DNA from 2 places in the Mesorhizobium sp. NBSH29 genome. Region 1 is predicted to be linked to the other one. Evidence: predicted binding sites of a transcription regulator. Region 1 holds the regulator's gene; the other holds the start of a gene.
What was found. Region 1 encodes LexA, which represses DNA repair genes until DNA is damaged. Its sites were predicted from a motif close to TGTTCNNNNTGTGTTCNG; they were not measured.
Positions count from the first base shown of each region.

Region 2: a site for LexA is predicted at 9,082-9,099, ahead of GA830_RS07425 (DNA recombination protein RmuC). Genes of this name have one in related genera too.

Region 1 covers NZ_CP045492.1:2,864,749-2,879,598, reverse strand. Annotated here, with positions in the region: gene GA830_RS14290 (sugar ABC transporter substrate-binding protein) at 12-1,052, shown strand; gene GA830_RS14285 (ABC transporter permease) at 1,160-2,155, shown strand; gene GA830_RS14280 (SDR family oxidoreductase) at 2,152-2,922, shown strand; gene GA830_RS14275 (GNAT family N-acetyltransferase) at 2,919-3,560, shown strand; gene gltA (citrate synthase) at 3,568-4,887, opposite strand; gene gltX (glutamate--tRNA ligase) at 5,052-6,485, opposite strand; gene GA830_RS14260 (ComEC/Rec2 family competence protein) at 6,617-9,043, shown strand; gene lexA (transcriptional repressor LexA) at 9,044-9,763, opposite strand; gene GA830_RS14250 (molybdopterin molybdotransferase MoeA) at 9,878-11,086, opposite strand; gene moaC (cyclic pyranopterin monophosphate synthase MoaC) at 11,088-11,585, opposite strand; gene trpC (indole-3-glycerol phosphate synthase TrpC) at 11,591-12,391, opposite strand; gene trpD (anthranilate phosphoribosyltransferase) at 12,384-13,406, opposite strand; gene GA830_RS14230 (SurA N-terminal domain-containing protein) at 13,414-14,850, opposite strand, start outside.
Region 2 covers NZ_CP045492.1:1,486,068-1,500,917, forward strand. Annotated here, with positions in the region: gene GA830_RS07375 (YbaB/EbfC family nucleoid-associated protein) at 1-91, shown strand, start outside; gene GA830_RS07380 (VOC family protein) at 88-585, opposite strand; gene GA830_RS07385 (cell wall hydrolase) at 899-1,738, shown strand; gene recR (recombination mediator RecR) at 1,784-2,389, shown strand; gene GA830_RS07395 (lytic murein transglycosylase) at 2,401-3,834, shown strand; gene GA830_RS07400 (LLM class flavin-dependent oxidoreductase) at 3,862-4,863, opposite strand; partial or broken gene GA830_RS07405 (LLM class flavin-dependent oxidoreductase) at 5,073-5,343, opposite strand; gene GA830_RS07410 (DUF6481 family protein) at 5,660-6,085, shown strand; gene sugE (quaternary ammonium compound efflux SMR transporter SugE) at 6,147-6,461, opposite strand; gene GA830_RS07420 (cation diffusion facilitator family transporter) at 6,836-7,780, shown strand; gene GA830_RS07425 (DNA recombination protein RmuC) at 7,793-9,049, opposite strand; gene def (peptide deformylase) at 9,153-9,683, shown strand; gene fmt (methionyl-tRNA formyltransferase) at 9,685-10,620, shown strand; gene truA (tRNA pseudouridine(38-40) synthase TruA) at 10,684-11,436, shown strand; gene GA830_RS07445 (dihydrofolate reductase family protein) at 11,455-12,009, opposite strand; gene GA830_RS07450 (SRPBCC family protein) at 12,130-12,621, opposite strand; gene GA830_RS07455 (ArsR/SmtB family transcription factor) at 12,635-12,970, opposite strand; gene GA830_RS07460 (Lrp/AsnC family transcriptional regulator) at 13,041-13,580, opposite strand; gene GA830_RS07465 (MFS transporter) at 13,630-14,829, shown strand; gene GA830_RS07470 (transporter) at 14,817-14,850, opposite strand, start outside.

The DNA of each region.
Region 1 (14,850 bases):
GGAGCGACAAAATGAGGAGAATACTTCTTTCTGTCTTCGGTGTTTTGGCACTGGCCTTTGCCTTGCTCACGCCGGCATTCGCGCAGACCAAGGGCGTCGTCTACTACATGGTTCCGACCCTGCTCGACGAGTTTCAGACCGGCTCGGTGAGCGCATTGGAACTCTTTCTGAAGCAGGTTGGCTATGAGATGAAAACGCTGAACGCCGACAACAAAACCGACGTGCAGCAAAGCCAGATGAACGACGTGATCGCGCTCAAACCCGGCGCAATCATTCTGGCAGCGGTGGATTTCAATGCGCTGAAGCCTTCCATTGAGGCAGCACGTGCGGCGGGTATCCCGGTGGTCGAATTTGACCGTCAGATCACCTCGACAAAATCCGACCTCACTTCGGTGGCCGGCACCATCGAAATCGGCTACGTGGCGGCAGAACAAGCTGAAAAGCTGTTGTCTGCCAGAAACGGCTCCGTGAAAGGCAAGATCCTGCAGGTTCTGGGCGATCCGGGCGATCCGTATACGCTCGATATCCAGAAGGGTTTTGAGGAGAAGATGGCGGAATTTCCGGAAGTCAAAATCATCTCCGTTCCAGCCATGCAGTGGGAAGCCAGCAATGCCGGCACAATCGTTGCCGACCAGATGCTGGCCAACCCCGACATCGACCTGATCTTCGGCCATGCGGCTCACCTTTCGGTAGCTGCAGTTGCCTCTCTGGAATCGGCTGGCAAGAAGCCGGGCGACGTGATGCTGATGAGCTCTAACGGTGCACCCGTTGGTCTCGATCTCATCCGCAAGGGCTGGTTGAATGTCGAGGTGGAGCAGCCGCTCTACGCCCAGGCAGCAGCAGTTGCCATGTTCATGGACAAGATCGTCAACAAGCAGGAAATCAAACCTGGCGAGTATGACGTGATTGGTCTGAAAGGCGTGGTGACCAACGAAGAATGGGGACCGAACATCAAGGTTCCCGGTGCTGCCATTGATAAATCCAACGTCGATGATCCAAAATTCTGGGGCAATCTCAAGCCTCCGACCGACACGGTAAAATCGGCTGAATGACGTAGCCGCACCTTGCCGCTGAACTCTTCTCTCCCCGCGCAAGCGGGGAGAGAATTCGGCGGCGCCTAGGACGGCTTTATCCAAAACCTTTCCATTGGATTTAACAGATGAACCCCCGCACCCGCCGCGCCCTTGAGTTTGTTCTCGATAACCTCGTCTGGTTCATGCTGCTGTTTGTGCTGGTGGTGTTTTCGCTTTTTGTGCCGAACTATTTTCAGCTGGGCATTTTCGCCAATATTGTTGAGGCCTCAAGCGTGCTCGGTGTCATGTCGATCGGGCTGGCGCTCGTTATCATCACCGGCCATATGGACCTGTCGGTGGAATCTGTGGCGGCGCTGAGCGCCATGACCGTTGGTATTCTATTCTGCTCATCCGGTATTGGCATGGGTGTCGTTTTGTACCCACAATGGCTGATGGTGCCGGCATCACTGGTACTGGCGTTGGCGGTGGGCGGATTGATCGGGGCCTTCAACGGCTATCTGGTCGTCAAGATGAAGATGAGCGCCTTTATCATCACGCTGGCATCCTACATCTGGGTGCGCGGGCTGGTGCTGGTAATCTCCGGTGGGCGATCAGCCCAGGATCTGGCGCCTTCCATCCGGTGGTTCGGTATCCAGCGTTTGATGGGAATTCCGCTCACGGCCTGGATTGCCATTTCCAGTTTCATCGCATTTTCTCTTATTCTGGCGAAGACGCCTTTCGGTCGCCACCTGACCATGATCGGCGGCAATGAGACGGCAACCTTTCGCGCCGGCATCAAGGTCAATCGGAACCTCATTCTTGCCTTTGTTTTGGCTGGCGCGATAGCCGGCATGGCGGGCTGGCTGCTGGTGATCCGCACCTCGGGGGCGACGGCCAACCTTGGCATCGGCCTGCTGTTCAACGCGTTTGCCGCGGTCGTCATCGGTGGCGTCAGCCTGAAGGGCGGCGTGGGCACGCTGCCGGGTGTCTATGCCGGTGTTCTGTTGCTATCCTCCATCAACACGGCGATCAACCTGATGGGGCTTCCGGCCAATTTTACGCAGGTTATCCATGGCCTGCTGGTTCTGGCTGCCGTCCTGCTTGACGCGTTCAAGCAGAGCATCCGCCAGAGGCTCGCATGAGTGACCGTCTGCACAACAAGGTGGCGCTGATCATCGGCGCCGCCCGAGGCATAGGCAAAGGTATAGCGCAGCGCTTTGCCGAGGAAGGCGCCAGACTGGTTCTGGCTGATACGGAAATGGACGCAGGCATGGCTGCCGCAGAAGAGTGCGGTGCAGCATTCATCCAAACCGACATTTCCGAAATGGCTGATGCGGAGGCAGCAGTTGCCTTGGCACTGCAGCGCTACGGTCACCTCGACATTCTTGTCCAGAATGCCGGGATTTATCCCTGGCAGCTGATTGAAAACACGAGCTCCGATGACTGGGACCGCGTCATGGCGGTCAATCTGCGTGGTACTTTCCATGCAGCGCGCGCAGCACTCGTGCCGATGAAGGCGCAGGGCAGCGGGCGCATGCTATTCACTTCCTCGATAACAGGGCCGCATGTGACCAGTCCCGGTCACGGGCATTATTCCGCCAGCAAGGCTGGCATCAATGGCTTTATCCGGGCTGCTGCGCTGGAGTTTTCAGGCTATGGCATCACCGTGAATGGGGTCGAGCCGGGCAATATTTTGACCGAGGCGATCGAGCTTCATCGGGGTGCAGCTTTTATCAAGAACATGGAGGATGCCATCCCGCTTGGGCGGCTTGGCAGTCCGCGCGATATTGCCAACGCCTTCCTGTTTCTGGCGTCGGACGACGCAAGCTATATCACCGGCACAACCATTGTTGTGGATGGCGGCCAGTTGCTGCCCGAAGGCAAGGATTTCAGGCTGCTGCCACCATGATTGTCGATTTGGGCGACGGCTATGTGCTGAGGCAGGCGAGCGCGGCAGATGATGCGGCGCTGAAAATGATCTGCCTCAAAACCGGGGACGCCGGTGCCGATGCCTCCGCAAGGGAGGATGCTCCCGACCTTCTCGGCCTTATCTACACCGTTCCCTACCGGCATTTTGAACCGGAACTGGCTTTTATCATTGAAGGTCCGGTCGGTCCGGCGGGGTATCTGCTCGGGGCGCGGAATTCGGTTGCCTTCAATCTGCGGCTTGCAAACGACTGGTATCCGGGCATGAGGCTGGCGCATACCGATCCGGGCAATAAGCTATCTCTCTGGGAGGGTAGTGATTGGGCACGGCATTGGATACATCACCCGGATTTGGCAGTGCCTGAAGTGCTGGCTACGCGATACCCGTCACATGGCCATATCGATCTCCTGCCGCAGGCGCGGGGCCGGGGGATCGGGCGTCGTGCGATGCGATTTCTGGAGGAGCGCCTGGGGGAAGGCGGGTCGCCTGGGCTTTATCTGGAAGTCGCGCCGGAAAATTCTTCGGCGTTACGCTTTTATGAAACGCTTGGCTATGTGCAATTGCAGGGCGCGGATGTGCCGCGCCGCTGCATATTCATGGTAAAGACGCTGGCCCGTTAGCCTGCGTCTAGCGCTTGGCGATGGCCACGTAGTCACGCTCTGGAGCGCCGGTGTAGAGCTGGCGCGGGCGGCCGATCTTCTGAAGTGGATCCTCGATCATCTCTTTCCACTGGGCGATCCAGCCGACGGTGCGCGCGACCGCAAACAATACGGTGAACATGGTCGTGGGGAAGCCGAGGGCCTTCAACGTGATGCCGGAATAGAAGTCGACGTTCGGGTAGAGTTTTTTCTCGATGAAATATTCGTCCGTGAGCGCGATCTTCTCCAGCTCCATGGCGATATCGAGCATCGGATCGTCTTTGATTCCGAGTTCTCCAAGCACCTCATGGCAGGTCTTCTGCATGATTTTTGCGCGCGGATCGTAGTTCTTGTAGACGCGGTGGCCAAAGCCCATCAAGCGGAACGGATCGTTTTTGTCCTTGGCGCGGGCAATGAATTCGGGAATGCGGTCAACCGTGCCGATTTCGGTCAGCATGTTGAGAGCGGCCTCGTTCGCGCCACCATGGGCAGGACCCCAAAGGCAGGCAATTCCCGCTGCGATGCAGGCAAACGGGTTGGCGCCCGACGATCCGGCCAACCGCACAGTGGAGGTGGAGGCATTCTGCTCATGATCAGCATGCAGGATGAAAATGCGTTCCATCGCGCGCGCCAGAACCGGGTTCACCTTATAATCGTCGCACGGCACGGCAAAGCACATGTGCAGGAAGTTGGCGGCGAAATTCAGCTCGTTCTTGGGGTAAATGAAGGGCTGGCCGATATGATATTTGAACGCCATCGAGGCGATGGTCGGCATTTTGGCGATCATGCGGATTGACGCGACCATACGCTGATGCGGGTCCGAAATGTCGGTTGAATCGTGATAGAAGGCGGACATCGCTCCAACAACACCGCACATCACAGCCATAGGATGCGCATCGCGGCGGAAGCCGGTGAAGAAGCGCGTCATCTGTTCATGAACCATGGTGTGACGCGTTACGCGGTAATCAAAATCTTCTTTCTGGGCTTTGGTGGGCAGTTCGCCATAAAGCAGCAGATAGCAGACCTCGAGGAAATCGCCGTGCTCGGCCAACTGGTCAATAGGGTAGCCGCGATGCAGCAAGATGCCCTCATCACCATCAATAAAAGTGATCTCGGATTCGCACGATGCCGTCGACGTAAAGCCCGGATCATAGGTGAATGCACCGGTTTCGCGGTAAAGCGAAGCGATGTCGATCACATCCGGGCCAACGGTACCCTGCCGGACCTTGAAATCGTGCGATTTGCCAGCAAATTCGAGCGATGCCGTTGCCGGAGCGTCGGAGTCCATCTTTTTCGCGGCTTCGGTCATCGCACTCTCCCTTGTTTCCAAAATGTCGGCAAATCCTGCGACAGGGACGTCACAGGCGCATGACTGCGCATTGGGGTGCTAGCGCATTTGTCGCGGGCTGCCAAGTTTGTGTCGTTTCCTATGTTGCACCGCAACAGCCACTTTTCAATGGTCGCTTCAAACCGTTAACCGATTTGATCACCAATGCGTTCCAGGCTTTCTTGCTGGCCAAGCACGGCAAGCACGTCAAACACGCCAGGTGACGTGCCGCGACCGGTGAGTGCGGCGCGCAGAGGCTGGGCCACCGCGCCAAGCTTGATGTCCGATTCTGTTGCGAATTCACGAATGGCAGCTTCTGTGGAGGCCGCCGACCAGTCGCCGCCGACTTTTTCCAGAGCAGCCTTGGCGCCTTTGAGGATTTCCTTGGCGGGTGCATCGAGCAGGCCTGTCGCCTTATCGTCCAGCGCCAGTGGACGGGTGGCAAACAGGAAGCCAGCGCCCTCGACCAGTTCGTTCAGCGTCTTGGCACGCTCTTTCAATCCCGGCATAGCGGCCAGAAGCTGCGCCTTCCGTTCGGGCGTCAATGCATCGGCCATGGCAGGCCCACCTTCGAGGTAGGGCAGTGTCTCCACCAGCCTTTCAAGCAGCGCGCCCGGCTCCATCTGGCGCATGTGGACGCCGTTCAGCGCTTCCAGCTTTTTGAAATCGAAGCGGGCAGCGCCCTTGTTGACGTCCTCGATCTCGAACCAGCGCACCATGTCGTCCAGGCTCATCACCTCGTCATCGCCATGGCTCCAGCCGAGACGGGCGAGGTAGTTGATCAGCGCCGCCGGCAGATAGCCCATGGCGCGATAGGCTTCGACGCCAAGCGCGCCGTGACGCTTCGACAGTTTTGCACCATCGGCACCGTGGATCAGCGGGATATGCGACATCACCGGCACGTCCCAGGCCATCGCATCATAGATAACGATCTGGCGAGCAGCGTTTGTCAAATGGTCGTCGCCGCGGATGATGTGTGTGACGCCCATATCATGGTCGTCAACTACGACGGCATGCATGTAGGTCGGGTTGCCGTCCGAGCGCAAAATGATGAAATCGTCGAGATCCTTGTTTGGAAAACGAACATCGCCCTGGACCCTGTCACGCACCACGGTCTCGCCGTCCTGAGGGGCCTTTATCCGGATGGCGCCTTTGACGTCGGCTGGCGCTTCTGAAGGATCACGGTCACGCCAGCGGCCGTCATAGCGCGGCGGTCGGCCTTCTGCACGCGCTGTCTCGCGCATGGTGGTCAGTTCTTCGGGCGAGGCATAGCAATAATAGGCCTTACCCATGCGCACAAGTTCCTCGGCCACGTCGCGGTGACGCGCGGCGCGTTCATATTGCGAGATCGGCGCACCATCCCAAGTCAGGCCAAGCCATGAGAGGCCTTCAAGGATAGCGGCGGTGGCTGCGTCGCTTGAGCGTTCCCGGTCCGTGTCTTCAATACGCAGCAGCATTTTGCCGCTGGTGTGCTGGGAATAAAGCCAGTTGAACAGCGCAGTGCGCGCGCCGCCAATGTGAAGATAGCCGGTCGGCGAAGGAGCAAAACGGGTGACGACGGGCGTTTTAGTGTCAGACATTTTTTCTTTCACGGTTCCTGGATGTGTGGCCTTTGCAGCGCACCGACTTTGGGCGCGTTCGGCAATGCCGTGGTGTTCTTGTGGCGTTGATGTAGCATAGCGAGACCGGGGTGCAAGGGGAGCGGCCAAGCGTGGCCCGAGAGACGGCGGAAGCAGCCATTTCCGAGACGCAGGAGCGGGCGTTTTTTGCGCCCGACGGTTTCCCTGTCCCTGCCGCACCTACCACGACCAGACCCGAGCCGGCGGCGCTGGAGACGGCTGCGACAGCGCATGCACAAGGCGGTGGCCGGCTGGATGTTGTGCCATCGGCTATGTCCTCAGTCTGGCGTATCGTTCCAGCACTGAAAACAGATCTGGTGCTGGAGGAGGAGAGGGGCACTTTCTTCCTGTTCATCCCCGTGTTCCTGGCGGTTGGGGTGATCGCCTATTTTACAGCGGTTGGAGAGCCTGAGTTTTATGCACTGTGGAGCAGCGTGCTTGCGCTTGCCGCACTGGCTCTGGTGGCTGGCGGGCAGCCAATACTACGCCTTGCGCTTACTATCGCGCTGATCGTGCTTCTGGGCGTGCTGGCGGCCAAGCTGGAGGTATGGCGTACCGGCACCAAAATTATCGGCTCGGACATCACGACACGGGTCATGGGCCATGTGGTGTTGGTAGAACCGCAGCCAAGCGGCAGGGTCCGGCTGACCATCGATGTGGCCGCGACCGAGCGACCAACCCTGCGCTATGCGCCCGACCGGATCAGGGTCACCGCGCGCGCTATGCCCGAAGGGCTGCAGGCCGGATCGGCGGTGGCAGGCGTGGTTCGTCTGCTGCCGCCCACCGGACCGGTGCGACCGGGCAGCTATGACTTTTCGTTTCAGAGCTATTTTTCTGGCATCGGCGCGAGCGGGTTTTTTCTCATCGGGCCCGAGTTGGATGTCCGTGCGCTTAAACAAGCGGGGTGGCGCACGAACGCACTGACCTTTGTGGAAAACACCCGCAAAGGGCTTGCGGCACGGATCGCCGATGGCATTGGCGGCGTGGAGGGACAGATTGCGGCGGCGCTGGTTGTGGGTGTGCGGAGCGGCATTCCCGAACCGGTCAACGAAGCCATGCGGCGCACCGGATTGGCGCATATTCTATCTATTTCGGGTCTGCACATGGCGCTGGTAGCGGCAACTGTGATGGGATTGCTGCGCGGCATCTTCGCGCTTTTCCCGGGCTTTGCATCGCGCTATCCGGTGAAGAAATTTGCAGCCGGCGCCGCACTCGTGGCGATTTCGGCCTATCTGTTCGTCTCGGGTGCTGCAGTGGCCGCCGAGCGCAGCTACATCATGCTGGCCGTCATGTTGACGGCACTTCTGTTTGACCGCGCGGCACTGACGATGCGCAATCTGGCCATTGCTGCACTATTCGTGGTGGCTCGTTCGCCGCATGAGGTGATGGGCCCAAGCTTCCAGATGTCTTTCGCGGCAACCGCGGCGCTGATTGGCGGCTACGCTGCCTGGTCGGGGCGTCAACGAACGCCAACCCATTCAGCCATTGATACAGCTCATCTCCCGCTCCCCTACAGGATGGCCCGCAAGGCGCTATTTTATGCTGGTGGGTTAGCGCTGACGTCGCTGATCGCCGGAACAGCGACGACGCTTTTCGGCATCTATCACTTCCAGCGGATATCGCCGCTTAGCCTGGCTGCCAATCTGGCGGCAATGCCAGTGGTTTCAGCTATTGTCATGCCTTCGGCCGTAATCGGGATGGTGGCGATGCCATTCGGTCTTGATGGCTATGTGTTTGCTGTGATGGGGAAGGGGCTGTCGGCCATGCTGGCGATCGCAAACTGGTTTTCAGAACGCTCGCCCATCGATGCGGTGGGGCTCATTCCGGCAGGTTCGGTTGCAGTAATGACCGTGGCGCTCGTGCTGGCGACGCTTTCGTCGACACGGTTGAGGCTGACGGCACTGCCCTTTCTGGCAGTCGGTCTTTTCATGGCGAGCAGCCGACAACTTCCCGATGTGCTGATTTCCGAGGATGCGCGGCTTGTCGGCGTCCGGCTTGGCGACGGCGAACTGGCGGTGAACCGCAATCGCCCGAGTGCCTTCGCGATGGAGAACTGGCAGCGCGCGCTGGATACGCCCGACATTACACGACCGCGCAACGAGCCATATCAGGCCCTCGGAAACGAGGTTCCCGGCGCCATCCCGTTCCTTTGTGATGCGGGCGTGTGCATGTCGCGCCATGGCAGCGGGGCGGTGATCGCGCATGCTGCGGACGCCAAAGCGGCGCGCGGCGCATGCGCCATCGCCTCGATCATCGTGATCGACGACGCGACGGCCAAAAATATCTGTCCGGGCCAGCCTGTCGAGATCATCACCAAACGTGACCTTGCCGCGCATGGCAGTGCCGCCATTCTATTGAGCGCCACCGACCCGCCGGTCGTCACCTTTGCGATCGGAAATCACTATCGCCCATGGCACACGCAACGCCGTTTCTCACGCGAGGCACGCGGTAATCCGCCCTATCAGCGCAAGATGCGCAGCAAACCCGAAGGCGAGGCGGAAAATGCCGAGGCTGATTAACTAATAACGTCGGATGAGGCCGACAAGGCGACCCTGGACCTTGACCCGGTCGGGACCAAAGATGCGTGTCTCATAGGCGGGGTTGGCTGCTTCCAGCGCAATCGACGCACCCTTGCGGCGGAAGCGCTTCAGCGTCGCTTCCTCTTCGTCAACCAACGCGACAATGATGTCGCCCGGATTGGCTGTGTTGGCATCGCGGATGATGACCGTGTCGCCATCGAAAATGCCAGCATCGATCATCGAATCGCCGCGCACTTCCAAAGCATAATGATCGCCACCGGAGATCATTTCGGGTGGAACCATAATCGAATGCGTCTTGTGTTGAATGGCGTCGATGGGAACACCAGCAGCGATGCGGCCCATGACAGGAATCGATACTGCGGCATTGGCGTCGTCATCATTGCTGGCAGCAGGCTTGCGCATCGGTTCACTGCGCTTTCCAAGGCTGCCCTCGATGACGCTCGGCGAAAATCCGCGCTGGGTGGGAGCGAGACCCGGCGACATGGAATCAGGCAGGCGCAGCACCTCCAGGGCACGCGCCCGATTGGGCAGGCGCCGAATGAAGCCACGCTCTTCCAACGCTGTGATCAGCCGATGTATGCCCGACTTGGAAGCGAGATCGAGCGCATCCTTCATCTCGTCAAAAGAGGGGGGAATGCCTGCTTCTTTCATGCGCTCATGGATGAACATCAACAGTTCATGTTGTTTGCGCGTGAGCATGGCGGCGGACCCCCTAGATATGAATCGGATCAAAAACAAAACCAGAACAAACACTATCTGTTCCAGTTGTGTTCTGCAACCGTTTAAATTTTAATGAATACTGACAGACGTTGTTCAGCGTAACATCAGCACGGGACAGGTTTCGCCCACAGGTGCGGCCGGTGCGTGAGGCGGCCGGACAATCAGGGCATTGGCGGCAGCCAGCGTTTTTAGCATCGAGGAATCCTGTAGGGCGAAGGGCGTTGCGACCTTTGTGCCATCCTGTTCCGAGATGATTGCGCGGACATAATCCTGGCGCTGGTCGTTGGCGGCCATGGGCGTGGCAAGTACTGCCGACTGCAAGCCAGGCTCATGAGGCAGTCCACCCAGTTTGAGCAGGAGCGGCTTCAGGAACAGGTGCGAGCAGACGAGACTGGCCACCGGATTTCCAGGGAGGCCAATGATTCGCACCGTGCCATGGCGGCCGAACATCAGGGGTTTGCCGGGACGCATGGCGATCTTCCAGAAATCGAGGGTCATCCCTTGGCTTGTCAGTACATCATGGATGAGATCGTGATCTCCGACCGATGCGCCGCCCAGAGTTACAACGACATCGGCGCCAGCAGTCAGGGCCCTGTGGTAAGCTGCCGCGATCTTTTCGGCGTCGTCTTGCACGATGCCAAGGTCAAGCACCCGCGCGCCGCAATCCATGGCGATAGCGGCCACGCCAAAGCCGTTGGACGCGATGATCTGATCGGGCCTCACATTCTGGCTGCCGGGCGGCTGTAATTCGTCGCCGGTGGCAATGATAGCAACGAGCGGAGCCTTGATGACATCGAGCTGCGCATGGTTGGCAGCGGCAGCGAGCGAGAGGGCTGCGGGGTCAAGCTTGCGGCCGGCGTCGAGCAGCGGATCGCCGGTTTCGAAATCAAGCCCGGGTTTGCGGATATGACGGCCTGCGGCGACTGTTTCGACAGCCTCGACGGTGCCGCTGTCAAAGCGACGAGCATTTTCCTGGATCAGGATGGTGTCGGCACCTGGCGGCACCGGCGCACCAGTGAATATTCGCACGGCCTCGCCGGGGCCGACCGAGCCGTCGAACTGGTGGCCGGCCGGAGCCTCGCCGATAAGGCGCAGCATTACCGGTACGGTTGCGACGTCTGCGGCGCGCACCGCATAGCCATCCATCGCCGAGGCGGGAAAGGGGGGCTGCGTCCGGAGCGCAGCCACCGGGAAGGCCAAAACCCTGCCGGCGGCCTGCGCCAGCGTAACTGATTCTGCAGAGCCCGGCGTGACATCGGAGAGCAGTCGGGACAGCGCTTCCTCGACAGGCAGCAGCGCCATGTCAGTCGCCCCTGTCGGCGGCGGAAAAGGGACCGGATTTGCCGCCGGTCTTTTCGACGACGCGGATGCCGGTGATGGTCATGGCGCGGTCGACGGCCTTGGCCATGTCGTAGATGGTCAGGCAGGCGACGGACGCGGCCGTCAGCGCTTCCATCTCGACACCGGTCTTGCCGGTCACGCGCGCCAGCGCTGTGACGCGCAGGCCGGGTAAGGTGTCTTCCGGCTCGATGTCCACACTAACCTTGGTCAACAGCAACGGGTGGCAAAGCGGGATAAGTTCATGCGCCTTCTTGGCCGCCATGATGCCGGCTATGCGGGCAGTACCCAGCACGTCGCCCTTTTTGGCATTGCCGTCGAGGATCATCCGCAGGGTTTCAGGCTGCATTACCACGCAGCCCTCGGCTATTGCCGTGCGCTCGGTGTCAGCCTTGGCACCGACATCGACCATATGGGCTTCGCCAGTGGCGGTAATATGGGAGAGGGCTGGTTTGTCGGCCATGGGTGTCAGGCAGCCTGTTCGGCCAGCAGTTGGCGCGTTGCCTCCGCTACGTCAGGCTTGCGCATCAAGCTTTCGCCCACCAGGAAGGTAGTGATGCCGCAGGCGGCGAGCCGCTGGCAATCGGAATGGCTGGAAATGCCGCTTTCACCGACCAGAAGGCGATCATCCGGAACCAGTTTTGACAGGCGCTCAGACGTTTCGAGACTGGTCTCGAATGTGCGCAGATTGCGGTTGTTGATGCCGAGCATCGGTGACGACAGGTTTAGCGCGCGCTCAAGTTCGGCTTCGTCGTGAACCTCGATGAGGACGTCCATGTCGAGTTCAAAGGCGGTTTCTTCAAGCAGTTTTGCAGCGTCGTCCGAAAGGCATGCCATGATCAGCAAAATGGCGTCGGCATCCCACAGCCTGGCTTCATAGATCTGGTAGGGGTCGAACATGAAATCCTTACGCAGCGCCGGAAGCATGCACGCCGCGCGTGCGTCTGTCAGGAATTTCGGGGCGCCCTGAAACGAAGGCGTGTCGGTGAGAACCGACAGGCATGCCGCTCCGCCCGCTTCGTAGGCTTTCGCCAATTCGGGCGGATCGAAATCGGTGCGGATCAACCCTTTGGAAGGGCTCGCTTTTTTGATCTCGGCGATCAGGCCATATTGCCCTGCACGCTGCTTGCTTTCAAGCGCTGCAAGAAAGTCGCGCGGATGCTGCCTGTTGGCCAGACGGGCTTTTACCTCGGAAAGCGGAAGAGCGGCTTTCGCAGCCTCAATTTCCTGGCGCTTGTAGATCTCGATTCGGGATAAAATATCAGACATAGCTAGTGCCGTTTGAAACCGTGATCAAAGCCTCAAGAACTTTTGCTGCTCGACCGCTGTCAATCGCATTGGCGGCTGCGGTCGCGCCTTCGTGCAGGGTTGCTGCCGTTCCGGCGACGACAAGACCGGCACCGGCATTCATCAACACCGTATCGCGGAAAGCGCCTGGGGCGCCGTCCAACAGGTCACGCAGGGCGCGCGCATTAAAGGCCGCATCGCCGCCCCTGAGTGACTGGCTGGTGTGGGTGGGCAGGCCGACATCGTCAGGACTGACGGTGAAAGAGCGGATGGAACCGTCAAGCAATTCTGCAACGCGCGTCTCACCGGTGGTAGTGATTTCGTCGAGACCGTCACCGTGGACAACCCAGGCGCGTTCGGCTCCGAGCGCCTTCAGCGTATGCGCCAGAGGCTCCACCCATTCGGGTGCATAGACGCCAACCATCTGACGCCGCACGCCAGCCGGATTGGAGAGCGGCCCGAGCAGGTTGAAGATGGTGCGGGTGCCGAGTTCGACTCGCGTTGGGCCGACATGTTTCATGGCCGGATGGTGGGCCGGCGCGAACATGAATCCGATACCCGCCTGATGGATGCACTGGCTAATCTCTGCGGGAGACAGCTCGATCTTGACGCCGAGCGCTACGAGCACGTCGGCCGCGCCTGTCTGCGAGGAGAGACCGCGATTGCCGTGTTTTGCCACCGGAATACCGCAGCCGGCGATGACAAAGGCAGAGGCTGTGGAGATGTTGACGCTGTGCGATCCATCACCGCCGGTGCCGACAATATCGATGGCGTTCTCGGGCGCATCGACGGTCAGCATCTTGGCGCGCATCGTGGCGACTGCGCCCGATATCTCGTCGACTGTTTCGCCACGTACCCGCAAGGCCATCAGAAAGCCGCCGATCTGGCTGGGTGTGGCATCGCCGGACATCACGACTTCGAAGGCGGCGCGCGCTTCGTCAAAGGAAAGCGCGTCGCCGCTTGCGACTTTCATAATATAGGTTTTTAGCGTGCTCATGGGTGCATCACAGCGCCAATGCGCGTTGCACCGCTCCCTGATCGACCGTAACAACATAATCTGCCTGCAGACGCGCGACCAGCTGATCGAGAAGATCATCCGACATGCCGGATGCAAAGACCTTCTTCTGATCATCAGGAACGGCATCGGGACCAGCACCGGCCGGCTCGAACACTTCAGCGACCAGGAAAACGATCTGCGCATCGCCCTGGGGCGAGGACACCGTGCCGGTGCCCTTTTCAGGAACGCCGAACATGGCCGCCACACCCTCCTTGCCGAAATCGGCATCATCGGCCTCGCGCTTCAGGCCGCGCTTGGTCTGCTTTTCCAGGGCCATCTCGGTTGCGATCGTATTAAGGGAGATGCCCGACTTGATGCGTTGTTCGATCTCACCTGCCTTGGCGGCAAGACGTAATTTTGTCTCGGCGGCGGTCCAGTCAGTCACGACAATTGCGCGTACTTCATCCAGAGTGCGATCACGCGCCGGTGTGACCGACTGTACCTCATAGAAGACGTAGCCGTTGCCGGAAGTGGGCAAGGGCGGGTTTTCGACAGAAACTTCTGTCTCGAACGCTGCCTTCAAAACCTCCTGCGACGAGGGGATATCATTGATCACTGCACCATCCGGCTTCAGGGCAGCGCGGTCGATAGCGTCGATGGTGACGACTGTCAGTTTCTGCTTGGCGGCAGCCTCTGCCAGGGAATCACCACCAGCACGGGCATCTTCATAGGCGTCATGCACATCAAGCAGCACCCGGTTGGCTTCGGCCAGCGCCAGATCCTTGCGGATGTCTTCCTTCACCTCGGCGAAGGGCCGCACGATTTCAGGCTTTATATCAGTGACGCGCAGCAGAAGCGGGCCGAAGGCACCGTCCACCGTTCCGCTCACTTCGCTCTCACGCAGGCTGAACGCTGCTTCGGCGATTGCCTTGTCGGCGACCTGATCCTTTGAAAATGTGCCCAGCACCGTGTCGGCAGGGGTTTTGCCCTCGGCTTTAGCAACATCCTCGAACGTCGAGCCGGCATCGATTGAACCGCGCGCTGCCTTGGCGGCGTCGGCGCTTTTGAAGACGATCTGCTCGATGGTTCGGGTCTCGGGAGTGGTGTGGCGCGCCTTGCCGGATTCGTAGTCGGCTGCTACCTGTTCGTCGGTGATTGCGGTCACATCAGCGATGTCAGCCGGCTCGAGCTTTACATAGGCAAGCTTGCGATACTCCGGGGCGGCATAGTTCTTCTTGTTATCCTCGAACCATTTGGCCAGCACGTCATCCGACGGAGCGGTGACCGGTTCCACCAGCGCCTGCGGAAGCGCTACGTAATCTACCGTGCGGTCTTCGCCACGATACAATGCGACCGCGCGCAAAAAGGTGTCGGGCACTTTCATGCCATCCGAAACGGCCTCAACGATCTGCTGGCGCACCGCCACCTTGGCGCGGCTGTCCAG
Region 2 (14,850 bases), 1.4 Mb from region 1:
CAAGGTCAAGGTGGAGAGCGTCATGCAGGAAAAGACGCAGGCACTGACTGCCGGCCTACCGATCCCGCCCGGCATGAAGCTACCCTTCTAGAAACCGCCTTCGGCGGAGGTCGACCCCGCGTTGGCCGCGGCTTTCAGCGTGGCGATGTCGAGCTTCTCCATCTGCATGACAGCCTCAAAAACGCGGCCGGATTTTTCCTTGTCCTCTCCGGCAAGGGTTGTGAGCAGGTAGTCGGGCATGATCTGCCATGACAGGCCAAACCGGTCTTTAATCCAGCCGCATGGCTGGGTCTTGCCACCTTGCGAAAGCGCTTCCCAGAAATAGTCGATCTCGGCCTGGTCAGCGCATTTGACGACGAAGGACACGGCCTCGCTCAGCTGGAAATGCGGTCCGCCGTTCAGCGCTGTGAACGACATGCCTTCCAGGTCGAAAGCGACCGTCAGCGCGCTCCCGGCCGGTCCGGGGCCGTTCTCGCCATTGCGCATGATGGCACCTTTCGTCGCGCTCTTGAACACCGAGACATAAAAATCCACGGCCTCTTCGGCATTGCTGTCGAACCAGAGCATCGGGGTGATCTTCTGCATGTCATGTCTCCGTGGGTTACGAAAGTTGATGGCCGACTTGCGGCCATGCACCATACCGTCAAGACGAACGGGAGAAACGGCTTCCGACATTTCAGCAAAATTTTCTCAACTCGTTGGAAATGCGGGCGTTCTGAGGTCTCGCCCGTTAAAAAGTCTCTTGCGGCAAGATTCGGTAACCATATGGAAAGCGCTTCAAGCCACAGTGGCTGCTGGTTTCCGGCCTTTTTTTAGCCAGAAAGGTGCCCACTCTCGCCCCACTGGTCGAGCGGGCCTCTCCGCGCGACAGGGCCAGGGCAAAACGCCCGGAGGGACAATGAGGCGATTCTTGGTGAGTGCGCGGTCAAAAATCCTATTTTGCGTGGCTGTCCTGCCGCTGGCGATCTCCGGCTGCAATCAGAGCACCGGCAGCAAATTCACCGAAGCACTGTCGCTCCATGCGGCGCCTACATCAGCGTATTCCTATTCGTCCAAAGACAAGGAATGCCTGGCGCGCGCCATGTTTTTTGAGTCCAACCGATCGAGCCGAGATGGGCTGGTGGCTGTCGGCTCGGTGGTCATGAACCGTGTCGAGTCGGGCAAATGGGGCGGCTCTGTCTGCGATGTCGTTGGCGCCAAAAAGCAGTTTGCTCCCGGCGTGTTATCCCGCCCGATGAATTCGAAGGCGCTGCCCGACGTGATGGCGGCAGCCGATTCCGTTCTTAAGGGCGAGCGCCACCCCAAGGTGAAAAAGGAAGCCATGTTCTTCCACACCGCCGGGCTGACATTTCCGTATAAAAACATGCATTATGTGTTGGTTGCAGGCGGCAACGCCTTTTACGAAAAGCGCTCGCGTCGCAGGACGATTGAAAACATCGCACCCGAGCAGACATCAACGATGATTGCCAGCGCAGCACCGACGCCGCGCATTGCCTCGGACCGGGCCGCAACAGGAGATGCTGCAGAAATTCCGGTGATGGTCGCGACCGCGCAGACGGCAGCCGCTGCACCCGCCCGCGCTCGCTTTGCCGAAACATCCTTGCGACCGACCATTCCGGCCACACTTGCTTCGTCTGATCCGGTGGGGACTGATGCTACGCTCGGCTATGAAGCAAGCCCGCAAGAAGCTTCCGCGATTGGCGCGTTGCTTTTAGCACAGGATCGCCCGGTGGAATAACCGGAACCGATTCCCTTCCACTCCGAAAAACCCTACACCGGGGTCATGTCCAAACGAGTCGCCGGTCCTGAAATCGAACGCCTGATCCAGCTCCTGGCCAAGGTGCCGGGTCTTGGACCGCGTTCGGCGCGCCGAGCTGCCCTTCACATGATCAAGAAGAAAGAACAGCTGATGGCCCCGCTGGCCAGCGCCATGGTCGAGGCGGTGGACAAGGTGCGCGTCTGTTCCACCTGCGGAAATGTTGACACGATTGACCCTTGCACCATCTGCACTGATCCGCGCCGCGATCCCGCCACGCTGATCGTTGTCGAAGATGTCGCCGATCTGTGGGCTCTAGAGCGCGCCAATGCTATGAATGTGCGATTCCATGTTCTTGGCGGGACGCTGTCGCCGCTCGATGGTATAGGTCCTGATCAACTCACTATCCGCCAGCTTGTCGCGCGGGTGTCCGAGGGCGGCATCAGCGAAATCATCCTCGCCGTCAACGCCACCGTCGAGGGCCAGACGACCGCGCATTACCTCACCGACCAGTTGGAAGGCTTTGATATAAAAATCACCCGTCTGGCCCATGGCGTGCCGGTGGGCGGCGAACTCGATTATCTCGACGAAGGTACACTTGCGGCAGCGCTGAAATCGCGCACGGTATTTTGAGGATTTTTGCCATGGGGTTGTTTGTAGCACTTTTGAGGGTGATGACGGCACGGCTCGGCTGGGCGACCCCCTCTCCGCCTCGCTGCGCTCGGCACCTCTCCCCCGCTTTACCGGGGCGAGGAAGCAGGGTTTGCGATTGGCCATTTGCTCGCCCTCGCGAAGCGGGGGAGAGGTGGCCCGCGCAGCGGGACGGAGAGGGGGCCTTTTGGACGCTTTCCAAACGCGCTGCATTCGCCGCCCTTGCCACCATCCTCCTCGCCACCTCCGTCACCCCCACCGCCGCCGCAAAGATCGACGACCAGTTCCAGGCCTGGCTCACCGGCGATCTGTGGCCCGAGGCCAGCCGCCAGGGCATATCCAGGAAAATCTTTGACGCGGCCTTTGCCGGCGTCGGCATCAACCTAGACCTGCCCGATTTGGTGATGCCGGGGCAAAAACCGAAAACGCCCAAAAAGCAGCATCAGGCCGAATTCGGCTCGCCGGGTTCTTATTTCTCGAAAATCGGCGGGGTTACGTCTGGTGGTCGCACCCGCTTCAATGCCAATGCCGCAACACTGCGCGAGCTAGAAAAGCGCTTCGGCGTTCCGGGCGAAATTGCAGTCGCGATCTGGGGTCGCGAGTCAGGTTTTGGCACCGCAAAGATCCCGCATGATGCGTTCCAGGTTATGGCCACCAAGGCATTTCTGGCGACCCGCAAGGAGATGTTCCGCAAGGAGGTGCTGGCTGCGCTGCAGATGCTGGAACAGGGCAGGGTGGCGCGGCCAGCTTTCAAATCGTCCTGGGCTGGCGCGCTGGGCCAGCCGCAATTCATGCCGACTTCCTTTCTCGCGCATGCCATCGATTTTGATGGCGATGGCAGCGCCGATATCTGGAAATCGACATCCGACACGCTGGGTTCGATAGCCAATTATCTCGCCCATTTTGGCTGGCAGAAGGGCCGCGATTGGGGCTTTGAGGTCACTGTGCCACAAACGGTTTCCTGCGCTCTCGAAGGCCCGGACCAGGGCAAAAAAATCGCCGATTGGACAAAGCTCGGTGTCGCGCGAGTGGGTGGCAAGCTGTTTCCCGCCCACGAGCTGCGCTCCGAAGGGTTTTTACTAATGCCGGCTGGCCGCAGCGGGCCGAGCTTCATCGTCACGCCGAATTTCTACGTGCTGAAGGCCTATAATGAGAGTGATCTCTACGCGCTGTTCATCGGTCACGCTGCAGACCGCATCGCCCATGGCGACAAGCCGTTTGCCGGAGCGTGGGGCGCCGTCGGTGGTCTCTACCGCTCCGATGTGGCATCGCTCCAGCGCGGGCTGGAAAAGCAGGGTTTCGACGTCGGCGGCGCCGACGGCCTGCCCGGCTTCAAGACACGACGGTCGATCGGTGCATGGCAGGAAAAGAACGGCCAGGCGGCGACGTGTTTTCCCGATTCCGGGCTGGTGAAGGCGCTGCGTTAGGGCAAGGACGGCAGCAAAACCAACCGCTCACGCCGCCGACGAAAGCTCCCTGTGCACATCCGCCAGCATCTCAAACGACCGCACGCGTGCGGCATGATCGAACATTTGGGCGGTGACCATCAGTTCGTCAGCGCCGGTGCGACGGATGAAAGCTTCGAGACCGGATTTGACCGTATCGCGGTCGCCAACGATGGCACAGACAAGCGCGTGGTCAAGCATGGTTTTGGACGCAATGTCGAGTGTATCGTAATAGCGTTCTATCGGCGGCGGCAGCTTGCCCGCGCGACCGGAGCGCAGGTTGACAAAGGCCTGTTGTAGCGAGGTGAAATGCAGCTTTGCCTCCTGCGTGGTCGGCGCGGCAATGACGTTGAGGCCGAGCATCACATAGGGCTTGGCAAGTTGCTCAGACGGTTGAAAGCGCGAGCGGTAGATGTCGATCGCGTTTTCCAGTTCAGCCGGCGCAAAATGCGAGGCAAAAGCATAGGGCAGGCCGAGCATGGCCGCGAGCTGCGCGCCATAGGTGGACGATCCGAGGATCCAGAGCGGCACGTTTTCTCCCTCGCCGGGCACCGCGCGCAGCCGCTGGCCGGGCTCTGCCGGGCGGAAATAATTGGCTAGCTCGACCACATCCTGTGGAAAGCTATCGACGCCCGATTCCATGTTTCGCCGGAGCGCGCGGGCCGTGTTCATATCGGTGCCGGGCGCGCGGCCAAGCCCCAGATCGATCCGGCCCGGATGCAGCGCCGAAAGCGTGCCGAACTGCTCGGCAATGACCAGCGGAGCATGGTTGGGCAGCATGATGCCGCCGGCGCCGACACGGATGGCAGAGGTGCCGGCCGCCACATGGGCGATCACCACCGAGGTGGCTGCGCTGGCGATTCCCGGCATGTTGTGATGCTCGGCCAACCAGTAACGGCGATAGCCCAGCCGTTCCGCATGACGCGCCAGATCAAGCGTGTTCTTCAGCGACTGCGATACATTGCTGCCTTCACCCACAGGCGAAAGATCAAGGACGGAAAGTGGGATCATGGCCAAGGCTCCTAAACGAATTCCCGAAAAGTGTGCAGCGGTTCTCAGCCCGAAATTGCGTACAAACACAGTGTTAGAGCATGCCAATGATTTCTATGGAGCACGGCCCCGCCCAAGGCGTTCCCTTGCGATATATGAATGCTGGTTGCCCAAGGCAAACAGTTGTTCAGTATTTTTTGAACTTGATAGCGGCCAGGGCCTCGTCCGGCCATCCCCGCGCGCACAAGCGGCGCCACGCGAGTGCCAAATAGCTCAATGGCTTTCATCGCCTTGTCATGCGGCATCAGGCCAATCGCCATCTGGATGAGGAGGCGCGAATTGCCGAAATTGCGGTGCTGGGCAAAGATCTTTTCGGCCACCGGTCTCCACAAACAGCGCTCCGTCCGCTCCGAGCGACTGATCGAAATGGGCGCGGGAGGTCGGCCCCCAGCCGCGCTCGCGGCCAATGCGGTTCATCACCTCGGCCTGCGGGGTGATAAAGCCCAAGTTCCATAGTGTTCGCCCCGCATTGTTTGAGACACGTAGCGGCCAGCCAGCATTTACGCCGGTGGACGAGGCTGAACATTCCGTCTATGCCTGCAGCGGATACCAATCAGGCAGTTTTTCCTGCCCCAAGGGCGGATTTCATGGCCTCTGTGGCCTTTTGGCGCTTGAACTCTTGGCGTTGACAGCTATGTAAGCGGCGCGACGACAGCAATTCCAGCAGTGACGTGCAGCGGTATCCGCCAGGAATTGCGGGAAACGAAGCGATAAAGAGGTTCTGCAGAACCTTGAACGGACTCCAGGGAAGTGAGATTTGGCTATCTTTAGGGAAAAAGACGTTTTTGAACGCCGCGATGCGGCAAATGCCGCCAAGCGCGCAATGCTTGAGAAATTCAAGGCCAAGCCGGCCGCAGACGACCCGGCAGTGGTAGCCAAGCAGGCCGAGCGCAAGGCCGTCCTCGAGGCCCGTGCCATTAGGCAGGCTGAAAAGGAAAAGCAGAAGCAGGAGCGGCTGGCCCGCGAGGCCGAAGAGCGCGCAACGCGCGAAGCAGCAGCCGAGGCCGAGCGCCTTGCCGCTGAAGAAGCCGCGCAGGCAGATGCCAAGCAGCGTGAGGCCGAGGAAAACGAGCGCATCGCGCGCTTGTTGTCCGATGAGGTCGAACGCAAGGCTAAGCGCGACGCCCGCTATGCCGCGCGCAAGTCACGCGTCGGCCGCACGCCTCCCGGCTTTTCCGGCTGATCGAACAGGAGTTTGCCTTCGGGCCAGCGCCGCTGCCACCTGGCCGCGGCGCTGAATCACGTCAGCTCACCAGCTTCAGGCCGATGATGCCGCTGACGATCAACGCGATGCAGCCAAGCCGTGCCGCAGTGGCCGGCTCTCCGAGCAGCCAGATGCCGAGCAGCGCTGTGCCGACGGTGCCGATGCCCGTCCAGATCGCATAACCGGTTCCGACCGGCAGTGTCTTCAGCGCCAGCCCGAGAAGCACGACACTCACGATCATGCTTGCTGCCGTGAGAATGGTGGGAAGGGGCCGGGTGAAGCCATCGGTATATTTGAGCCCGATAGCCCAGCCGATCTCGAACAACCCGGCAACGACCAGTAGAAGCCACGCCATGATTTACCAACCTCGCGTTTGTCCGGCGCCGGGCCGGAGATAGAAAACCGGCCGCAAGATATGCGGCCGGAGGGAAACCCACGATCAGCAAATGCGGGCTATTTGCTCTTTTTTGTAGCCGGAGCAAGCGTCGGGCTGGCTGCAGCGGCTGCCGGCTTCTTGGCATCCTTCTTGGGTTTGCGGACTTCTTTGTTCGACTTCATCTGACCTTTTGCCATGATGTGATTCCTCCTGTGCTGGCCGGCCCATGATGACCGTTCTGTTTGCCGGCACAAGGGGACTTATGCGCACGGTCCCCGGATCGCGCCGGCCCTGCGGCACTGGACGCCTGGCACTCCTGCTCTAGATGCCGGAACGAGACATCGGAGCTTGTCATGGCTGCTCATTCAGGATCGAAAACCGTTATCTATGCCGCGCTGGCAGGCAATTTTCTGATTGCCATCACGAAGTTTGGAGCTGCCGCATTCACAGGCAGCTCAGCCATGCTTTCGGAAGGCGTGCACTCGCTGGTCGATACCGGCAATGGAGCGCTGTTGCTCTACGGGTTGCACCGCGCCGCCCGCCCTGCCGACCGCACCCATCCGCTCGGACATGGTCGCGAACTCTATTTCTGGAGCTTCATCGTCGCCGTTTTGGTCTTCGCGCTGGGTGCCGGCATTTCCTTCTATGAGGGCATTGCCCACATCATGCATCCTGAGCCGGTCGCCAATCCGATGGCAAACTACATCGTGCTCGGTCTGTCGATGGTGTTTGAAGGCGGCACATGGGCCGTGGCGCTGAAGGAGTTCCGCAAATCGAAAGGCAATGCCGGTTATATTGAAGCGGTTCGCAAGAGCAAGGACCCAAGCGTCTTCACCGTACTATTAGAAGACAGCGCGGCACTGCTCGGGCTCGTGGTGGCATTTGCCGGCATCCTCGCCGCGCAGCTCCTGGACATGCCAGTCCTCGACGGTGTCGCATCGGTCGGCATCAGCCTCATCCTGGCGGCCACCGCAGTGTTCCTCGCCCGCGAGAGCAAGGGGCTGCTGATGGGCGAACCGGCACTGCCCGAAATCGAAAGATCCGTGCTGGCGCTGGTTCAGGACGACCGCGATATCGGAAAGGCCAATGGGATCATCACCGTCCATATCGGCCCAAACGAGATTGTCGCCGCACTCAGCGTCGAATTTGAAGACCGGTTGACCGCCCCCGCAATCGAGGCCTGCGTAGAACGTCTTGAACGCGCGATCACCCGGAAACATCCGCAGATCACGTCCCTCTTCGTCAAACCGCAGACCACCGGGACCTGGAAAAAGGTGCGTGCCGAACTGGCGATTTGACTTTCGCGAAAATTACTCGCGTTCTTCGACGACCCGAAGGCGCAACTGGCCGGTCTTGGAATCCGCGACGCGGGCCGCCGCAACGCGCGTGCCTTCGCTACCGCCTTCGGTCGAAGCAGCCTCCGGTGCGGAAAACTCCAGCGCCTCAATCTTCTGGCCCCGCTTGGTGACCTTGGACGACGAGACCAGAATATCGTCAATGTCCTTGGAAGCCTGACCGAAATGGCCCTGCAGTTTGCGCACCCGCTCGTCGAGCCGCCCGACATCCTCCATCAGCCGGATCACTTCGCCCTGGATGAGATGTGCCTGTTCGCGCATCCGGGCATCTTTCAGGATCGCCTGGATCACCTGGATCGACAGCATCAAAAGCGACGGCGAGACGATGATCACCCGCGCCCGGTGGGCACGTTGTACAAGAGCCTCGAAATTCTCGTGGATCTCGGCAAACACCGATTCCGACGGTACGAACATGAAGGCGGTGTCTTGGGTCTCGCCGTTGATCAGATATTTGTCGGCAATGTCGCGGACATGGATTTCGACATCGCGGCGGAAAGCCTGCGCGGCGGCCTTCTGCTGCTCGGCCCCCTCTGCCGCCTTGATAGCGTTCCAGGCTTCCAGCGGAAACTTCGCGTCGATCACCAGTGCCGGCGTGCCGTTCGGCATCTTCACCACGCAGTCTGGCCGGCTGCCATTAGACAGCGTGATCTGGAATTCATAACCGCCCTGCGGCAGCCCGTCGGCGACAATCGCCTCCATGCGCGCCTGGCCAAAGGCACCGCGCGTCTGCTTGTTGGACAGGATCGCCTGCAACTGCACCACCTGGCCGGCGAGCGACTGGATGTTGTTTTGCGCCGTGTCGATAACCGCCAGCCGTTCCTGCAATTTGCTCAGGCTCTCATGCGTCGAGCGCGTCTGCTCGCTCATCGACTGACCAAGCCTACCGGTCATGGCGTCGAGCCTTTGCGCGATGGATTGCGTGAGTTCGGCCTGACGTGCGCCGAACACGTCGGCCACAGCCCCAAGCCGCCCCTGCATCTCGGCCTGCGAGGCAAGGATACCTGCCATCCGCGCCTCGGTATCGCGGGCATGATCAGCGGTTACTGCTGCGGCAACCGCGCGCGCTCTGCCCGAACGCCACAGCGACAACACCAGCGCGCACAACAGCACCAAGAACAACAGCGCCCCAACGCCCAGCGTCTGGCCGAGCGTAATGGTGGTGGCACCAAGCTGGATCACCGGTTCGGAAAGAATTGAAGACAGGTCATTCATTCCGTCAGCATACGTGATTCGCATCGACGCGACAGATCAAAACGTGAACAGCAAAAATGTACATCCGGTTGACGCATTTGACCGGAAACCTTAAGCGAGCGCCATGTCGATCAAACCACTTATCATCCTGCCCGATCCGCTGCTGCGCCAGGTCTCGAAGCCCGTCGAACGGGTTGACGACGACTTGCGCAGATTTGCCGGCGACATGCTGGAGACCATGTATGACGCGCCGGGCATTGGACTGGCAGCAATCCAGGTCGGTACGCCGCTGCGCATGCTGGTCATCGACCTCGCCAAGGAAGACGAGGAGCCCGCGCCGCAGGTATTCATCAACCCGGAAGTCCTTCGCAGCTTCGAAGAGCGCTCGATCTACGAGGAAGGCTGCTTGTCGATCCCTGATTACTACGCCGAAGTGGAGCGCCCTGCGCGCGTGCGGGTCAAGTATCTCGACCGCGACGGCAAAGAGCAGGAGATCGAGGCAGACGGCCTCCTGTCCACCTGCCTGCAGCATGAGATCGACCATCTGAACGGCGTCCTGTTCATCGATCATATCTCCAAGCTCAAGCGCGACATGGTGGTGAAGAAATTCCGTAAGCTCGCAAAAGACCGGCCCGCAACCCCGCTGGTCAGCTGAGATGGGGCTGCGCGTCATCTTCATGGGCACGCCGGAGTTTTCCGTGCCGATGCTGCGCGCGCTTGTTGAGGCCGGCCACGATATCGCCGCCGTCTACACCCAGCCCCCGCGCCCGGCAGGCCGCCGTGGCCTGGAACTCACCCCGTCGCCGGTGCAGCGCGAGGCCGAGCGGCTTGGGCTGGAGTTGCGCACGCCACTGTCGCTCAAAAACGAAGCCGAGCAGGCAGAATTCGCAGCGCTGAAAGCCGATGTCGCGGTGGTTGTCGCCTACGGGCTTCTATTGCCAGCACCGGTCCTCGAGAGTACGCGGCTTGGCTGCTATAATGGCCATGCGTCGCTGCTGCCGCGCTGGCGCGGCGCAGCCCCGATCCAGCGCGCCATCATGGCAGGCGATTTTGAAACCGGCATGATGCTCATGAAGATGGAGGCAGGGCTGGACACCGGCCCGGTGGCGCTGACCGAGCGCATCGCCATCATCCCCGGCATGACCGCCGGCGACCTGCACGACCGGTTGAGTGCGATCGGCGCACCACTGATGGTCGATGCGCTGGCCCGGCTGGAAGCCGGAAACCTTCTGCTTTCTGTGCAGGATGAAGAGGGTGTGACCTACGCCAGAAAAATCGACAAGGCCGAAACCCGCATCGACTGGCAGCGCCCGTCGCTGGAAGTGGCGCGCCATATTTGCGGTCTGTCGCCCTTTCCGGGCGCGTGGTGTGAAATCGAGACCGGCGGCAGGGCGGAACGCCTGAAAGTGCTGCGGGCCGTTGAGGCGGAGGGTGGCGGCGCGGCAGGCATTCTGCTTGATGCTGCGCTGACTGTCGCCTGTGGAAGCGGTGCGGTGCGGTTGCTTCAGGTTCAAAGAGCGGGCGGCAAGCCAACCGATGCCGAAGCGTTTCTGCGTGGCACGCCCTTGGAAAATGGTATGATGCTGTCATGAGTATGAAGACAAACCGCGCCGCCTTTTTCCACGTCCCTGTCGCCTGACGGTCGGGACCAAGAGATGCCGCGATACCGCCTCGATGTGGAATATGACGGCAGCGCCTATGCCGGCTGGCAGCGCCAGCCTGATCTTCCGACCGTGCAGGGAGCCATTGAAAACGCCCTCCTGGCGTTTTGCGGCGAGGTTTTGACCCTGCGGGGCGCTGGCCGCACGGATGCCGGTGTCCATGCAAGCGGGCAGGTAGCCCATGTCGAGCTGGCAAAAAACTGGCCAGCAGAAAAGGTGCGCGATGCGCTCAACGCCCATCTGCAAATGGCTGGACAGCGCGTTTCAATCCTTGATGCAACACCGGCTGCAGAAGATTTCGATGCTCGTTTTTCGGCGATCGGCCGGCACTATCTCTACCGCATCGCCAATCGCCGCGCGCCTGTGGCGCTCGATCATCGGAAGGTGTGGTGGGTGCCCAAGAAGCTTGATGCGCAGGCCATGCACGAGGCAGCCCAGCTCCTGACCGGTAGGCATGACTTCACCACCTTTCGCTCAACTCAATGCCAGGCGGAAAGCCCGGTGCGAACGCTGGAGCGGCTGGATGTGGTGCGTCTTGCCGACGCCATCGAAATTCGCGCCTCGGCACGCTCATTCCTGCACAACCAGGTGCGCTCGATTGTCGGCTCGCTGAAAAAGGTGGGCGAAGGTGGCTGGAGCGCCGCCCAATTGCAGGCAGCGCTCGAAGCCCGCAACCGTGCAGCCTGCGGCCAGGTCGCGCCGCCCGACGGACTCTATCTGATCAAGGTGGATTATCCCGAGGTGTGACCCTAATCGGTAGAGCTGTCAGACCTTCTTCAGCTCATAAAAGAGAAGCATCCCGCCGCTCTTAAGAGGCTGGCTTTCGCGCAGGGAGAAATGCGCGCGGCCGCTTTCGGGCTTAAACAGCGGCGTACCTTCACCCCACACCACCGGCGCAAGGCAAATGCGGTATTCGTCTACGAGCCCCTCGGCCATCAGCGTTGCCAGGAGATCTGCGCTGCCGAATACGAAAACATCCTTGCCGTCTTCTTGCTTAAGCGCCTTGACGGTGTCGATGGCTTCGCCTTTCAACAGTCGGCTGTTGGCCCAATCAGCCACGTCGAGCGTGCGCGAAGCTATGGCCTTGTCGAGGCTGTTCATCATCGTGGCGACCGGACCCTCTTCCTTTGTCCAGTGATCGCGCATGCCCTCGTAGGTGCGGCGTCCAAACAAAAGCGTGCCGATCTCCGCACCCTGAGCCAGAGAAAATTCCTCTAGTTCCTCACCCCAGACTGTGCCGTGCATATCGAGCTGCCACGGTCCGGTACCTTCGAAATAGCCATCCAGAGTCATGACGTTCCAGGCTATCAGTTTTCTCACAGTCGATCCTTTCGAAGCGTTTGTTCAGTGAAATTTGCAGTCAGCACCGCGCGGCGCCCAACCTAAAGCGCGGCAGGTTCAGCCGTATCAGCCATGGCCGTGAATTAGTGGCTCAGTGTCTCATCGGCTTTTTGCCTCGACGTGACGCGCCAGCTTGTCCAGCGTCTGACCGCCATACGCGACCGCACCAAAACCGATCGCATTTTCGCGGTGTTCCCTGGACGGGTGCATCTGGCGCAGCGTCAACACGGTCTTGCCGTCACTTTGTTCGTCGAAGGTGACCAGCATCTTGAATTTGCCGGGATCGTGGTCTTCGTCTACCCCATGCTCAACCTCGATCAGCGTCGGAGCCTCCAGACGTAAAAAATCCATCCGGCTGCTGTAGCGGGTCCCGTCGGCGGCAACCATATCGAACCGCCAGATGCCGCCGGGGCGCAGGTCGATTTCATACGTCTCGATTTCCATGCCCTCGGGGCCGAACCAGACCACGATCTGTTCCGGGTCGGTCCATGCGGCATAAACCACGCTGCGTGGCGCGTCGATCACCCGCGCCAGAACGATTTCGCGGTCAAGCGGCCAGTTCTGCCAGGCGGAGTCAGAGTTTGTGGATATGGCGCTCATCGCTTCAGTTCTTCCTCGTCATGCGTTCGATATGGACTTCCATCCGGTCGAGACGGCGCTCCCATGCAGCTATGTGCTGGCGGATCCATCCGTCGGTCGCATGAAGCGCGTCCGGCGCGATCGTACAGGTGCGAACCCGCCCGTTTTTCTCAGACCTCACGAGCCCGCTTTCCTCCAGCACCCGCACATGCTTGAGAAGCGAGGGCAGCGCCAGATCAAACGGCTCGGAGAGCTCGCTGACGGATTTCGGCCCCTCGCACAAACGGCTGACAATGGCCCGTCTTGTCGGGTCAGCGAGTGCGGAAAATGCTTTGTCCAGATTAATTGAATACTTAGCCATATGGATAAGTATCAAGCTGGGCATGTGCCTGTCAAGAGAAAGTTTCCGCCTTGGCTAAGTGTTGAAGCGCCTAATAGATCGGCTTGACCATCTCATGGGTCGACGGCCAGACCCGTGTCGTATGCGGCTGAACCGAACGCTCCAAATAGGTCGAGAGCACGACGTAGCTGCGCGTTGTCACCACGCCGGGGACATCATAGATCCGCGCCAAAAGCCCTTCGAGCGCGCGGGCATCTTCGGTCCTCACCTTCAATAGCATGCAGGCATCGCCGGCTACTGAATGGATTTCCTCCACTTCGGGGTATCTTGAAATGTCCATCAGCTCCGGCGTCTTACCCCAGCCGCGCGTATCGACATGAACAAAGGCCAGTAGGGATTTCCCCACCGCCTTCGGGTCAATAATCGCAGCCGTCTTGCGAATGGCGCCGGAACGGCGCAGGCGCTTCACCCGTTCATGGGCTGCGGGCGCTGACAGGCCAGCCGCTTCACCTAGTTGCGCATAGCTGACGGTGGCATCTTCGACCAAAACGCCTAACAATCTTCGGTCAGCGGCGTCGAGGTCCCGTGACGGAAGCCTGCTTTGCTGAATGCCATCTGTTTCTTCCGCCATCTGCTTGATGCCCTCTTGTTGCTGAATGACATTTTGCGATTATGCCAAAATGTCGAAGCTCAATCAATCCGCTCCTGTCCCGGCAGTTCCAGGAATTCCTGCCGCTGCCTACGTGTTGACCGGCTGTATCGGCGTGATCGGGTCTAACTCGCTTGCTCTTGGACCCATCGCCCCGGAGGTCGCGCGGTCGTTGGGCGCAAGTGTAGCGATGGTGATGCTGGCCTCGGGTGCCTTTGGTCTCGGCACGGCTGCCAGCGCTCTGTTTCTCGCGCGCCACATTGACCGACTGGGGGCCGGGCGCATGCTGAGGCTGTCCATGGTGGTTCTATCTGCGACCATGCTGGCCTGTGCCGTAGCGCCCACACTCATGGTGCTGGTCGCAGCTCAATGTGCTGCCGGCATAGCCTCCGGCGTCGCGTTGCCGGCGATCTATTCGAGCGCTGCGGCCATCGCACCGCCGGGGCGCGAAAGCCGCACCATCGGCCTTGTGCTGACCGGATGGACCCTCAGCATGGTTGCGGGTGTGTCGCTGGCGGCAGTGGTTGCCGATTTCATTCACTGGCGCGCGGTCTATAGCGTTGTTGCACTGCTGGCGCTTGTCGCCAGCGCGGGGATGGCGCTTTTGCCCGCGCACCAGGCTGCGGCCACCGGGCCCGCTTCATCGCCGCTGGCTACCGCCAATATCGAGGGCGTCAAGCCGCTATTGCTGGCTTGTGGTGCGTTTATGACTGCATTCTACGGCGTCTATGGCTACCTCGGGGCCCACCTCCATGATGGTCTTGGCCAATCTGTCAGCGCCAATGGCCTGGCAGCCCTCATCTATGGCATCGGCTTTGGCAGTGCGACGGCACTGGACGGGGTTGCCGACAGGGTGGGCGCGCGCCGGATGATGCCGATAGTCTTTGTCATTGTTGCGGTCGTCTATCTGTTGCTGGGGCTGGCAGCCTCAAGCTTTGTTGCGGTGCTGGCTGTCGTGTTTCTGTGGGGACTTTCCAACCATTTGGGGCTGAACCTGCTAATCATGCGGCTGACGTCGATTGATCCGTCGCAGCGCGGTACCGTGATGGGGCTCAACAGTGCGGTAACCTACCTTGCGGTGTTCGCCGGCACGGGCGGTTTTGGTCCCATCTACGCCCGGTTCGGCTTTTCGGCTGCCGCCTATTGCGCCATGGCGTTGACCCTGGTGGCAGCGGTGGCGGGCAGCTACGGCGGTGCACGACGGCAGATAAAGACAGACTATCCGGCGTAGTGAACAGATGGGGTCAGTCCA